2 regions of the Glaciecola siphonariae genome follow, and region 1 is predicted to be linked to the other one. Evidence: predicted binding sites of a transcription regulator. Region 1 holds the regulator's gene; the other holds the start of a gene.
What was found. The regulator MetJ, encoded in region 1, represses methionine synthesis genes. The targets are predictions, from matches to a motif close to TAGACGTCTAGACGTCTA.

Region 1 (3,494 bases):
CCAAAGATACCCGTTTCGCAGTGGCCGTACTGCTCGCGCACATGCTGCACAAATTGATTGTAAATGCGCTCACCGTGTTCAGGGCTTGCCCCTAACGAAAATCCAGGTCGATTGCCTTTATCAGTTTGCGCTACAAGCGTAAATTGCGATACAACTAGGAGTTTGGCACCTACATCTAGCAGGCTCAAATTCATCTTACCCTGCTCATCTGCAAAAATACGGTAGTTCATGACTTTACGCGCTAATTTTTCAACTTCGTTGCTGCCATCTTCTTTTTCTATACCGAGCAGCAGCAATATGCCTTTATCGATTTGCCCAACGGTTTTGTTGCCTACCGTTACGCTAGCGCCTGCGACCCGCTGAATCAGACCAATCACGCCTGCGCCCTGTAGTTTAGCGCCAGCTCATCCATAATCGATTTCAGCGTACTCTTGATGGCCGGTTCAGACGCACTATGACCTGCATTGTCAATAATATGCAGTGCGCTATGCGATAGGGCTTTATGCAGGTGGTAAGCTGCCGATACTTGGCACACCATGTCATAACGGCCGTGCACGATGTAAGTAGGGATGCGTTTAATAATATGGGCGTGGTTGAGGATGTAGTTTTCGCTGATAAAACAGTGATGCTTTAAGTAATGACACTCAAGCAAGGCTAAACTCTTAACCTGCTGATTAGACGCAATTTCGCTTGAGGGTTGTTTATCGGGGATGAGTTTTGAAATGGCCCCTTCCCAATTAAACCAAGCACTCAAGGCTGCTCGTGCGATGTTGTCGTCACTGCTGCTGAACTGTTCAAAAAACGCGTCGGCGATTTCAGCAGAGCGATTGAGTTGACCGCTTACTTGCCCGTAAAATCGACTATAGGCATCTGGAAATACTTGCGCCGCGCCGCCACCAGGCTCTAAAAACCAGTCAAAATCTTGCTGGCGGGCAAGAAACACGCCGCGCAGTATCATCGTGCGTACTGACAGCGGATGGGCAATGGCATAGCATAAGGCCAAAGTAGAGCCCCAAGACCCACCAAACACATACCAGCTATCAATATTAAGATGCTTGCGCAGCACTTCGATGTCTTCTATTAGGTCGTCAGTGGAGTTGTGCTCTAAACAGCCAAAAGGCTGCGAGTGACCGCAACCGCGTTGGTCAAACGCAACCACCATGTAACGCTGAAGGTCAAAAGGCCACTGATAATTACCATTTATACCCGCCCCTGGACCTCCGTGAAGATACAGCACAGGGATGCCGTCTGGATTTCCTGCTACCTCCACATGGAGGGTGTGGCCATAGGAAACGGGTAGTTTAAAAGACTGAATAGACACGTCATCCCCTCGTATACTTATGCTTTTTATTGTTATGTAGTATGCTTACGTTCATTCTCAAGCCTAGGCTTACACAAGCAGGCAAAGGCTCAACAGGTATTGTAAGGCAGGTAAAGCGCTGATGCTTACAATCGCATGAATTAACGTACAGGTAAAGGATGCAACATGGTTCATAAAATATTTTTAGCAGCAGGCGCAATCGTGCTGATGGCGGGTTGCCAATCGGCTATAGACGATGCGTACTTTAGTATGTGGGATAAAATTGGCGTAGAAAAGCGCGACATCTTGGTTGACCGCGTTGAAGATGCACAAGACTCGCAAAAAGAAGCGCAGGAAGAATTTGCAGACGCTCTTGAAGAATTTAGCGCGCTGATTAATTTTGATGGTGGTGAGCTACAAGATGTATATGAAGAGCTTAAAGACGAATACGAAGACAGCAAAGAAAGCGCCGAAGAAGTATCAGATAGAATCAATAAAGTAGAAGCGGTTGCCGAGTCTTTGTTTCGAGAATGGGAAGAAGAGCTGGGTGAAATCACTAATGCTAACTTGCGCCGAGATAGCTCATCTAAACTCAGGACTACCCGACGTAATTATGAGGCCTTGATTCGGTCGATGCGCAAGGTTGAAGCGAGTATGGCGCCCGTGCTTGCCTCGCTACAAGACAATGTGCTGTATTTAAAGCATAACCTAAACGCGAACGCGATAAGTTCATTGCAAGGCGAATTAAGCACTATTAAGACCGATGTGGATGCGCTCATCAAAGAAATGAACGATGCCATAAAACAGTCTGACGATTTTATCGCCACTATTAAAAGCTAGGGCTTGGGCCAACTCGTTGCAAATGGGCGTGTTGGCTACTCTTCTGCCTCGGTTCCCATTTCTTGCATGATTTGACGCGCCTGTGCCGGTATACGATTTGGATTGTCTTTTCTCAAATCAGTGTCGTCGGGTAAAGGTTGTCCGGTAAAGGCGTGTAAAAACGCCTCGCACAATAATTCAGAGTTTGTAGCATGGCGCAGATTATTCACCTGACGGCGCGTGCGCTCGTCGGTCAGCACTTTAAGCACGTTGATAGGAATCGACACGGTCACCTTTTTTACCTGCTCTGATTTTTTGCCATGCTCTGCATAAGGGTGTATATATTTTCCGTTCCACTGCGCCATAATGTGTGCCGTTGTTTATTTTAATTATATGAAAAGTCTAACTGGAATAATAAAAAGGTCAATCTAGACGTGTAAACTGCTTGACGTCTAGACGCTATTTGCGTAGTTTAGACGTCTAAACGTCTATAAAGGTTTATTATGGTATCTTACGCACAGGGCATCGACGCGCTCAATCAATCGCTTTCTGAACTCAGAGACATCGACGTGTCGTTCGAATTTTTTCCGCCCAAAACGCCTGAAATGGAAAACACGCTTTGGAAGTCGGTTGAACGTTTAGCGCCATTAAACCCAAGCTATATGTCGGTTACCTATGGCGCAAATAGCGGCGAGCGAGACCGTACGCACGCTGTGGTTAAAAAAATCCATACTGAAACAGGCATTCCTACCGCTCCTCATTTAACCTGCGTTGATGCCAGCAAAGACGAACTTAAACAAATTGCGCAAGACTACTGGGATTCAGGCATACGCCGCATCGTTGCCCTACGCGGCGACTTACCAGAAGGTACTGAAAAAACCGATATGTACGCCAGCGACTTGGTGAGCCTGTTAAAAGAGGTGGCAGATTTTGATATTTCAGTGGCTGCCTATCCTGAAAAGCACCCAGAGGCGCGTAACGACCAATTTGATTTGCTCAACTTAAAGCGCAAGGCCGAAGCCGGCGCAAATGAGGCCATCACCCAGTTCTTTTTTGATACTAGCGTGTTTTTACGCTTTAGAGACCGAGCCGCTGCTGCCGGCATCGATTTAGACATTGTTCCGGGCATACTGCCGGTGACTAATTACCAAACCCTACAGCGCTTTGCAGGTTTTACTAATGTTCATGTGCCCGGTTGGCTGCATAAAATGTACGAAGGGCTCGACAAAGACGACCAAGCCACCCGTAACCTATTGGGCGCAAATATCGCCATGGATATGGTAAAAGTGCTGGCTAAAGAGGGCGTAAAGCACTTTCACTTCTACACGCTTAATCGAAGCGAACTGAGCTTTGCTATTTGTCATATGCTAGGTTT
Region 2 (3,494 bases), on a different contig from region 1:
TGCAAATATAGGTTAAGCGGCGTCATTTTGCGCTCAATATACATATGAGTGATGATTACCTCAGTTTCGGTAAACTTTACCGAGCTTGCGCAGGTAGCAAGCAAATGATCGAGCAATGCCTTATCAAAACGCGCTCTGGGAAAAGCAAAGTTTACGTATTCATGAGTATCGGCCATTCGGCCTACTCGGTCCGTCATTTTTACTAAGCGGTAGCAGTCTTTAACATGTTCGCGCGTAATTTTTTTGCTTTCGGCAAATTCGTCTCGAATAAGCTTAAACACCACCCCATAAGAGGGCAGATGAAATACTGCCATAACCAAACCTTTGATACCCGGCGCGAGTTCAAACTTATCATCGCTGTTATCGAGGTGCTGTAGATAATTGCGATAAAAAACCGTTTTACCATGCTTGTAAAAGCCAAGTGAGGTGTAAAGTTCAAAGTGCTTTTTGTGAGGCAGCAGTTCCTGCAAAAAGGCAACTACCTCCGCTGGATTTTGCGTTTGCGCCATAAAATAGGAGCGTGCGAAGCCAAATATTACGCTCATGTGCGCGCGCTCGGTAAGCAGGGCGTCTACCATTAAGGTGTGTTTTTCGGTCATCTGCAGAGCGATAACAAAGGGCAGGGTTTCGTTAGGCATACAGATGCGCCCTACTAGGTACGCAGCCTTGCCTCGGTAAAACACTGATTTGAGCATTTCAACGGTGTGTACCGATGCCAGTTGTTCTATGCTGAGGCGCTCGCGCAATGCTTTATCTAAGTTAGCTAAATCAAGCTCAAAGTTGTCAAAATCTACCCTAAATCGATAGGTATCAAAAATCGATTCGTACATCGCCCTAACCGTTCCGGAGGTATCAAAACTATTAACCACTTTATGTCGGTCTTGACCTGACAGGTAGCAACGGCTTGGGAGGACAAACATGATTTTGTCGTCGATGCGACCGTGTCGGTAAATACGCCCAATAACTGAATTATAAAAGGTTTCAGCCAGCTCAAACTGCGGATGGCTGCTCAGCAATTTTGTATAGTGCTCTTTGGTAGCCTCCCAAAAGCTATCTGGTAGCTGCTGAGGATTAATATGCTGATAAATTTCGGTCACAATTTCAGACAAGCTTTGATGATAGGTTGTGATGCGCTCTTTAATGCCCTGACTAGAGGCATCCCATTGACACTTCTCAAAACGCTCTTGCGCTCCACTGGTGATACGACTGAACCGGCGATATGACTTATCAAAACCGCTTAAAATTTGATAGCTGAGTGCTTTTGCCTGTTGCTGTGGGTCTTGTTCGGTTTTTGAGAGCATGTAAATAAATGCCGTATTGCGGTAAGAATGGTAATTAACAACACCTTAATACACTGCTACGCCTTGAGTAAACAGAGAAAAGTAAACAGTGAAAAGTAAATTAAGAACTTTGTAGATAAAGCCCGTGTTAATTTAAGAAAGAACTGTTTAAATTATAGTAGACTAGCGCGCAAACGCCCCCTGAAAATCAAGTTTTTTGCCCTTGGCTATCTAAGCAAGCTGTTTTGCTAACATGGCCTTAACGTAATGCCTGCGGCCTATAAATGCTGAGTAAATGATATAAGTTAATCTAAAAGTCCTGTTGACATTTAGACGTCTATACGGCAAATTGACCTTATGAAAACAAATATAAAAACTAACGACATGATGCGTATTATGACCATTACCACCTCAACTGAGGGCGGTCGTTAGCTTGTGCCAATAGAATAGTTAACGAAAGCCCGCAGCATGCGGGCTTTTTTATTGGTCAATTTGTGTGTAAATAAATATATTAAAGAGCGAGGAGTCTCTCATGAAGGTCTTAAAGTTTGGTGGTTCATCATTGGCTGATGCCGCGCGCTATATGCGTGTATTTGACATTAGTCGGGCTACCCATGAGAGCGAGGGGGCAGCTGTGGTGTTGTCAGCACCTAAAGGGGTCACCAATGCGCTCTCACTTTTATGCGAACAGGCTCAAAGCGGTAAAGACTACCGCGAGTTACTCGCTAAGCTTAACATGACGCTCACCAGCATTGCCGCTGAACTACACGATGCCTTACCTAATTTAAACTACACCGACCTTTCCGCTTTTATCGACGAAAAACTCGCCTTACTCACCGAGCAGTTGCAAGGTATTGCCTTGTTGAAGAGTTGCCCTGACCAAGTAACGGCCAGCATTTTAAGCATGGGCGAATACGTAAGCGTGCGCATATTTAGCGAAATTTTAAGTGCGCACGGCGTTAATAATTTAGTTATCGACCCTGTCGATTATGTTCAGGCTAGCGGAGATTATCTCGATAGCCTCGCACAACTCGACATCTCTCGCGCAAAGTTCAGTGATGTTGATGTAAGCGGCAAACAATTTTTGATCATGCCCGGCTTTGTAGCCGCGAATGAAGAGGGTAAAAAAGTTACGCTTGGGCGCAATGGTTCAGACTACTCGGCAGCTATTTTAGCGGCCTGTATCAACGCCTCATGCTGCGAAATCTGGACTGACGTTGACGGTGTCTACAACGCCGACCCAAATCAGGTAGAGGGTGCGGTGTTACTTGATAAACTTACCTATCAAGAAGCGATGGAACTATCTTATTTTGGTGCCAAAGTGCTGCACCCAAAAACAATAGGACCTATCGCGCAGTTTGGCATTCCTTGCCTTATTCGCAATACCCTAAATCCTGCTGCGCCTGGCACGCTTATTAGCCATGAAAAAAGTGCGCTTTGGACTAGCGTAAAAGGTATATCGCATCTTGAAGATATTGTGATGTTCAACGTATCAGGCCCCGGTATGAAAGGCATGGTGGGCATGGCAAGTCGTATCTTTGATGTGATATCAAAAGGCAATATTTCGATTTCGCTTATTACCCAGTCATCGTCTGAATACAGCATTAGCTTTTGTATTGCGCAGAAAAACGCAGCGCGCGCTTACGAACTACTTGAGGAGAACTTTGCGCTAGAGCTGAACAATCAGCTACTAGAGCCCATTGAAATGCGTGAAAACTTGGCAATAGTCACCCTAGTTGGTGACGGAATGCGCCAGTCTAAAGGATTGGCGGCTAAGTTTTTTAACGCATTGGCGCAAGCAAGGATTAACAACGTGGCGATTGCACAAGGCTCTTCGGAACGTTCAATTTCAACGGTAATTGAAAACAACAAAGCAAAAAAAGCAGTAAAAGTGATTCATCAGAATTTCTTTGCCAACGTCAATACAATTGACGCTTTCTTTGTGGGATGTGGGCTCGTAGGTAAAGAGCTCATTCGACAAATTTCGCAGCAACAAAGCATTTTATTAGAAAAAAACATTAAACTGAGGGTATACGGGATAGCAAACAGTAAAGCCTGCCTACTAGACCCCAACGGCATTGGCATGGATGCGAGCTGGGAAGCGCGCCTTGCCCAAGCCGATTCACCTCTTTCTCTAGATAAGCTCACGCAGTTTGTTGTGACTCACAGTTTGACCAATCCGGTGATTGTTGACTGCACCAGCAGCCAAGAGAT

Region 2: a site for MetJ is predicted at 1,603-1,620, ahead of thrA (bifunctional aspartate kinase/homoserine dehydrogenase I). Genes of this name have one in related genera too.

What each region holds. Positions count from the first base shown of each region.
Region 1 is NZ_JBHSGU010000005.1:170,361-173,854, reverse strand. Features, by position in the region: gene dtd (D-aminoacyl-tRNA deacylase) at 1-377, opposite strand, end outside; gene pip (prolyl aminopeptidase) at 374-1,321, opposite strand; gene ACFO4O_RS11935 (DUF2959 domain-containing protein) at 1,487-2,140, shown strand; gene metJ (met regulon transcriptional regulator MetJ) at 2,176-2,484, opposite strand; gene metF (methylenetetrahydrofolate reductase) at 2,623-3,494, shown strand, end outside.
Region 2 is NZ_JBHSGU010000002.1:1,798,300-1,801,793, reverse strand. Features, by position in the region: gene aceK (bifunctional isocitrate dehydrogenase kinase/phosphatase) at 1-1,301, opposite strand, end outside; gene thrA (bifunctional aspartate kinase/homoserine dehydrogenase I) at 1,813-3,494, shown strand, end outside.